Regions from separate parts of the Aquibaculum sediminis genome, predicted to be linked through region 2. Evidence: predicted binding sites of a transcription regulator. Region 2 holds the regulator's gene; the other holds the start of a gene.
What was found. Region 2 encodes HrcA, which represses chaperone genes, less so after heat shock. Its sites were predicted from a motif close to GTTAGCACTCNCCNNNGGNGAGTGCTAAC; they were not measured.

Region 1 (3,382 bases), on a different contig from region 2:
GCCGCCGGCAGCCAATCGGGCCTGGCTCAGATGGCTGCAAATCGCCGCGGCATCCTTTGGATGCTGCTCGCGGTCATGCTCTTCGTGGTACTCGACACCTTCGCCAAGCTACTCAGCGAAACCTATCCGGTCTGGCAGATCGTCTGGGCCCGTTACACCTTTCACCTGGTCCTCATCGCGCTGTTCCTGCGCGGCGCCCTGCCCCGCACCCTGCGCACCCGCCGCCTGCCGCTGCAGCTGCTGCGCTCGCTCCTGCTGGTCATTACCACGGGACTGTTCTTCATGGGCCTGAGCATGCTGCAGTTGGCGGAAGCCGCCGCCGTCATGCTGCTGGGCCCGCTGTTCATCACTGCGCTCTCGGTGCCCTTTCTGGGCGAGAAGGTGGGTATGCGGCGCTGGGCCGGCGTCTTTGCCGGACTGGTGGGCGCGCTCATCGTCATCCGACCGGGCACGGACGTCTTCGTGCTGGCCTCGCTCTTCCCCCTGGCTGCGGCCCTGGTGAACGCCTTCTATCACATCACCACGCGGCTGCTCAGCCACAGCGACTCCTCCATGACCACGCTGACCTACAGCTCCCTGGTGGGCGCGGTGGTGATGACGCTGGGCGTGCCCTTCTTCTGGGTCCAGCCCGACCTGATCGGCTGGATCATGATGGTGGGCGTGGGCCTGATCGGCGGCAGCAGCCATTTCTGCCTGATCAAATCCTACAGCGAGGCTCCCGCCGCGGTGGTCGCCCCCTTCGGATATTCCAACATCGTCTGGGCCGTGCTGTTCGGCTTCGTGGTCTGGGGTGACCTGCCCGATGCCTGGACCCTGCTCGGCGCCGGAATCCTCGTGGTTTCAGGACTTTACGTCTTCCACCGCGAACAGGTCCGCAAGCACCAGAAGCGCTGAAATCCGCCAGCGCATTTTCCGGCATTTCTGCCTCTTGAAAAGCGCCGCGACCCGCCGTAGATAGCGCTTCGGCAGCGCTTGGCACTCGCCAATCGGGAGTGCTAACAGACCTGCCATCATTGGCAATCATCCGTCAGTCTCTATTGGGAGGACGATATATGACCTTCAGGCCGTTGCACGACCGCGTGGTGGTCCGTCGCATCGACGAGGACCAGAAGACCGCGGGCGGCATCATCATTCCGGACACCGCCAAGGAGAAACCCCAGCAGGGCGAAGTCATCGCCGTTGGCCCGGGCGCCCGGAACGAAAAGGGTGACATCGTGGCACTGAACGTTCAGGTCGGTGACCGCGTGATCTTCGGCAAGTGGTCCGGCACCGAGGTGAAGATCGACGGCGAAGAGCTGTTGATCATGAAGGAGTCGGACATCATGGGCGTGCTCGAGGCCGGTGCGGCTTCGGCCAAGGCCGCCTGATTTCGGAGGTTTGAGAAAAGATGGCAGCCAAAGACGTCAAGTTTTCCCAGGATGCCCGCCAGCGCATGCTGCGCGGCGTCGATATCCTGGCCGATGCAGTGAAGGTGACCTTGGGCCCCAAGGGCCGCAACGTGGTGCTCGACAAGTCCTTCGGCGCCCCGCGCATCACCAAGGACGGTGTGACGGTCGCCAAGGAGATCGAACTCACCGACAAGTTCGAAAACATGGGCGCCCAGATGGTGCGCGAGGTTGCGTCCAAGACCAATGATCTGGCCGGCGACGGCACGACGACCGCGACCGTGCTGGCCCAGGCCATCGTGCGCGAAGGCTCCAAGTCGGTGGCCGCGGGCATGAACCCCATGGACCTGAAGCGCGGCATCGACGCCGCCGTGGCCGCCGTGGTCGAGGACCTGCGCAGCCGTTCGCGCAAGATCTCCAACCCGGGGGAAGTCGCCCAGGTCGGCACCATCTCCGCCAACGGTGACCGCACCATCGGCGAAATGATCTCCGAGGCCATGCAGAAGGTCGGCAACGAGGGTGTCATCACCGTCGAGGAGGCCAAGAGCCTTGAGACCGAACTCGAGGTCGTCGAGGGCATGCAGTTCGACCGCGGCTACCTCTCGCCCTACTTCTGCACCGACACCGACAAGATGCGTGTCGAACTGGAAGACCCTTATATCCTGATCCACGAGAAGAAGCTCTCGAACCTCCAGGCGCTGCTGCCCGTGCTCGAGGCGGTGGTTCAGTCCTCGCGCCCGCTGCTGATCATCGCCGAGGACGTCGAGGGCGAGGCCCTGGCCACCCTGGTGGTCAACCGCCTGCGCGGTGGCCTGAAGGTCGCAGCCGTGAAGGCGCCGGGCTTCGGCGATCGCCGCAAGGCCATGCTGCAGGACATCGCCATCCTGACCGGCGGCACCGCGATCAGCGAAGACCTGGGCATCAACCTCGAGAATGTCACCCTCGACATGCTCGGCACCGCCAAGAAGGTCTCGATCACCAAGGAAGACACCACCGTCGTCGATGGCGCTGGTGAGAAGAAGGAAATCGAGGCCCGGGTTGCCCAGATCAAGGCGCAGATCGAGGAGACCACCTCCGACTACGACCGTGAGAAGCTGCAGGAGCGGCTGGCGAAGCTCGCCGGCGGCGTTGCGGTGATCCGCGTCGGCGGCGCCTCCGAGATCGAAGTGAAGGAGAAGAAGGACCGTGTCGACGACGCCCTGCACGCGACCCGTGCGGCGGTCGAGGAAGGCATCGTCCCGGGCGGCGGCACCGCGCTGCTTTACGCGCTGAAGGCACTGGACAAGGTCTCCGTCGCCAACGCCGATCAGAAGGTGGGTGTGGAGATCGTGCGCCGTGCCATCCAGGCCCCGGTGCGTCAGATCGCCCAGAACGCCGGCTTCGACGGCTCGGTGGTCGCGGGCAAGTTGCTGGAGAGCACTGACGTCGAGTGGGGCTTCGACGCCCAGGCAGGCGACTACACCAACCTGGTGAAGGCTGGCATCATCGACCCGACCAAGGTCGTGCGCACGGCCCTGCAGGACGCTTCCTCCGTGGCCGGCCTGCTCATCACCACCGAGGCCATGGTCGCCGAGAAGCCGGAGCCAAAGAAGGCCGCCGGCGGCGCCCCGGGCATGGGCGACATGGACTTCTAAGTCTCAAGTCTAACCAACCCGATATATCAAAGGGCCGCGGGGCATCCCCCGCGGCCCTTTCTCTGTTCTCAATGCCCCACGGTCTTCGAGAAGAGGTTCACCACCAGGACGCCGGTGATGATGAGGGCGATGCCGATGACGGCGGGGAGGTCGAGGGTTTGGCGGAAGACCAGCCAGCCGATGGCGGTGATGAAGACGATGCCAAGGCCGCTCCACACGGCATAGGCCACGCCCACCGGCATGACCTTCAGCACCAGCGATAGCAGGTAGAAGGAGGCGGCGTAGAAGAGGATGACGAAGATCGTCGGCACGAGGCGCGAGAACTGCTGCGAGGCTTGCAGGAAGGTGGTTCCGATGGTCTCG
Region 2 (3,382 bases):
CGATCCGTCCCTCGAAGACCTCGGTTGCACCGTCGGGCCAGGCCAGCGCCAGGGCGCAGACGAAGGCGGCGCCGCGATCGGGATTGTCGCCGAGCTCGCGCTCCACCCGCTCCATGGCGACCGTGAAATCCTTGTCCGGGCCGGCCCAGCGCGCAGAGTAGATGCCCGGCGCCCCGCCCAGCGCCCGGACGGCCAGACCGCTGTCATCGGCCAGTGCGGTCAATCCCGTGCCTTTGGCCGAAGCACGGGCCTTGAGCTCGGCATTGGCCGCAAAGGTCGTGCCGGTTTCCTCCGGTTCAGGCAGCCCGAAGTCGGCGGCGGATGTCACTTCCAGATCGAAGGGCGCAAGGAGATCGGCAATCTCCCGCACCTTGCCGGGGTTATGGCTGGCGATCACCAGCTTGCGCCCGGGAATGTCACGTTTCATGGCTGAGCATGTCGCCTGTTCGGGCCCTGGCTTCAAGTCTAATCGGAGAGGCCCAGCACCTCGCGCTGCAGCGTGACAAGTTCGCTCACGCCCTTCTCGGCCAGATCCAGCAAGGCGTCGAGCTCCTGGCGCCGGAAAGCAGTCTTCTCCGCGGTGGCCTGCACCTCCACCAACTGCCCCGAACCCGTAATGACGAAGTTGGCGTCGGCTTCGGCCTGGGAGTCTTCCGCATAGTCCAAGTCGAGCACCGGCGTGCCTTGGTACAGGCCGCAGGAAATGGCTGCCACCGGCTCCAGCAGCGGAATGCGTGTGACGGCACCCAGGCGGCGCATATGCTCAAACGCCATGTGAAGCGCGACGTAGCTGCCCGTGATCGCCGCGGTGCGCGTGCCGCCATCGGCCTGCAGCACATCGCAGTCGATGCGAATCTGGCGTTCCCCGAAGCCCTTCAGATCGGTCACTGCCCGAAGCGAGCGGCCGACGAGACGCTGAATTTCCTGAGTGCGCCCGCTCTGCTTGCCGCGTGCGGCCTCGCGGTCGGTGCGGGTGTCGGTCGCCCGCGGCAGCATGCCGTACTCGGCCGTGACCCAGCCGCGGCCGCTGTTGCGCAGCCAGCCCGGCACCGACTGCTCGATGCTCGCGGTGCAAAGCACGCGGGTGTCGCCGAAGGAGATGAGGCAGGAGCCCTCGGCATACTTGTTGACGTCGATCTGAAAATCGATGGTGCGCAAGGCATCGGCCGCACGGCCGCTGGGACGCCCGCTCGCAGGCATGGGACCACTCCTGGACATGTTTGGAGGGCCGGACCCTAATGCGGGCTTGGCGTCGCGTCCAGCACGGCAAGGCCGGCTTCTCGGCTCGGCCCGTTGAAAGCACCGTCACTGTGGACTAAATGCCTTTCCGTACTAGAATTTCCTGAATGAGGTCCCTACTCGGCTTGGCCTACGCATGAGCGAACCGCTTCACCCCTCCCTGAGCAGCGTGCTCAACGCACGTTCGCGCGACATTCTGCGGACGATCGTCGACGCCTATGTGGAAACCGGCGCGCCGGTCGGCTCGCGCACACTTGCGCGCAAAATGGGCCTGGACCTGTCGCCGGCCACCATCCGCAACGTAATGGCCGACCTGGAGGATCTGGGGCTGCTGATGGCGCCGCACACCTCGGCTGGCCGTCTGCCGACCGATCAGGGATTGCGGCTGTACGTGGACGGACTTCTGGAACGCGGCAATCTCGGCCGGGACGAACAGGAGTTGATCGAAGGACAGTGCGCAGCCTTCGGGCGCTCCGTGCCGGAGGTCCTGGAAGAGGCCACACGCCTGCTGTCCGACCTCTCGCGTTGCGCCGGCTTGGTGATGGCCCCCAAGCAGGACGAGCCGCTCAAGCACATCGAGTTCGTGGCGCTCGGGCCGGGTCGGGCGCTTGTCGTGCTGGTCACGGAATCGGGCAATGTCGAAAACCGCATCGTCGATGTGCCCATGGGTTTGCCGCCCTCGTCCCTGGTCGAGGCCGGAAATTTCCTGTCGCACAGGCTGAAGGGTTGTTCTTTAGGCGATACCCAGAAGGACATTGCCGATGAGATCCGCAGTCATCGCGCCCAGCTCGATGAGTTGACCGGCCGCGTGGTTCAGGCCGGCCTGGCCACCTGGGCCGGAGGGGAGCGCGGGGCGGCGCTCATCGTGCGGGGGCAGGCTCAGCTGCTGTCCGATGTGCAGGCCATTGAAGACCTGGAGCGCATCCGGCATCTCTTTGCGGCGCTGGAGCAGAAGGAAGCCCTGCTGCGCATGCTCTCCCTGACCGAGCGCGCCGAGGGAGTACAGATCTTCATCGGCACGGAGAACGAGCTCTTCGGATTGACCGGTTGTTCAACGGTGATTGCGCCCTACTACAATCAGCAACAGCAGATTGTCGGTGCGATTGGCGTCATTGGCCCGACTCGCATCGACTATGCCCGCATCATCCCTATGGTCGATTACACCGCCAAGGTGATCGGCCGCCTGCTTGGATGAGCGGCATCTCCCAACAGTAGAGTAGTGGAAAGGATCCATGGTCACGCAAAGCACGCCACCGGGCGGCAAGGATGCCCCGCGAGACGACACGAAGGACGAGGCCGCGGATGCCAGCGCCGAGGTGCTCGATTTTCCTGAATCGGACGCTGCCGCGCCTTCGGAAGGAGAGGGTCTGGACAGCGACGATCCGTTCACCGTCCTGAAGGCTGAAGCCGATGGTCTGCGCCAGGAGGTTGCCGAGTTGAAGGACCAGTTGCTGCGCGCTCTGGCTGAGACCGAGAACGTGCGCAACCGGGCCAAGCGCGAACGCGAGGAGACGCTGCGCTATGCGGCGGCCCCCCTGGCCAAGGATCTGCTCCCCGTCGCCGACAACCTGCATCGCGCCGTTGAGTCGGTGCCGGCAGAGGCCGCCGAGTCTGACGAGCGCCTCAAGGGGCTGCTCGTGGGCGTGGAGATGACCGAAAAGGCGTTGCTGGACACGCTGGCCAAGCATGGCGTCGCGCGGGTCGATCCTCTGGGTGAGAAGCTGGACCCCCACCGCCACGAGGCCATGATGGAGGTGCAGGATCCCAGCAAGCCCTCGGGCACCGTCGCCCAGGTGTTCGAGATCGGCTACGTGCTGCACGAACGCCTGCTGCGGCCGGCGCGTGTCGCCGTCGCAAAGGGCGGTCCGGCGCCGGGTGCTGCCAAAGGCCCCGACGAGACCGCTAGAGACGAGTCCGCCGACGAAGAGCCGCAGTCCTGAGATTGCGTTGCGTACCCCAGGCGGACAGCCACCATTGTTGGCTGTCCGCCTGAGGACGCGTTGCTCAAGCCGGTGATCGGCGCTCTGGCGTCAAGCGGTCGATTGACGGCCGGCTTCGACCACCTTGTCGGCTTCGCGCCCGTGCAGTTCCTGCAGATGGTGGAATTCGGCGCTGTATGAGCCGACGCCGAGGGTCAGCGATC

Region 1: groES (co-chaperone GroES) is a predicted target of HrcA. The motif match lies at 972-1,000, and genes of this name have one in related genera.

What each region holds. Positions count from the first base shown of each region.
Region 1 is NZ_JBFCVK010000006.1:319,924-323,305, forward strand. It holds gene ABZ720_RS12060 (DMT family transporter) at 1-894, shown strand, start outside; gene groES (co-chaperone GroES) at 1,053-1,367, shown strand; gene groL (chaperonin GroEL) at 1,388-3,019, shown strand; gene ABZ720_RS12075 (DMT family transporter) at 3,088-3,382, opposite strand, start outside.
Region 2 is NZ_JBFCVK010000001.1:280,491-283,872, reverse strand. It holds gene rdgB (RdgB/HAM1 family non-canonical purine NTP pyrophosphatase) at 1-427, opposite strand, end outside; gene rph (ribonuclease PH) at 466-1,200, opposite strand; gene hrcA (heat-inducible transcriptional repressor HrcA) at 1,376-2,434, shown strand; gene ABZ720_RS01310 (nucleotide exchange factor GrpE) at 2,472-3,179, shown strand; gene ABZ720_RS01305 (elongation factor G) at 3,270-3,382, opposite strand, start outside.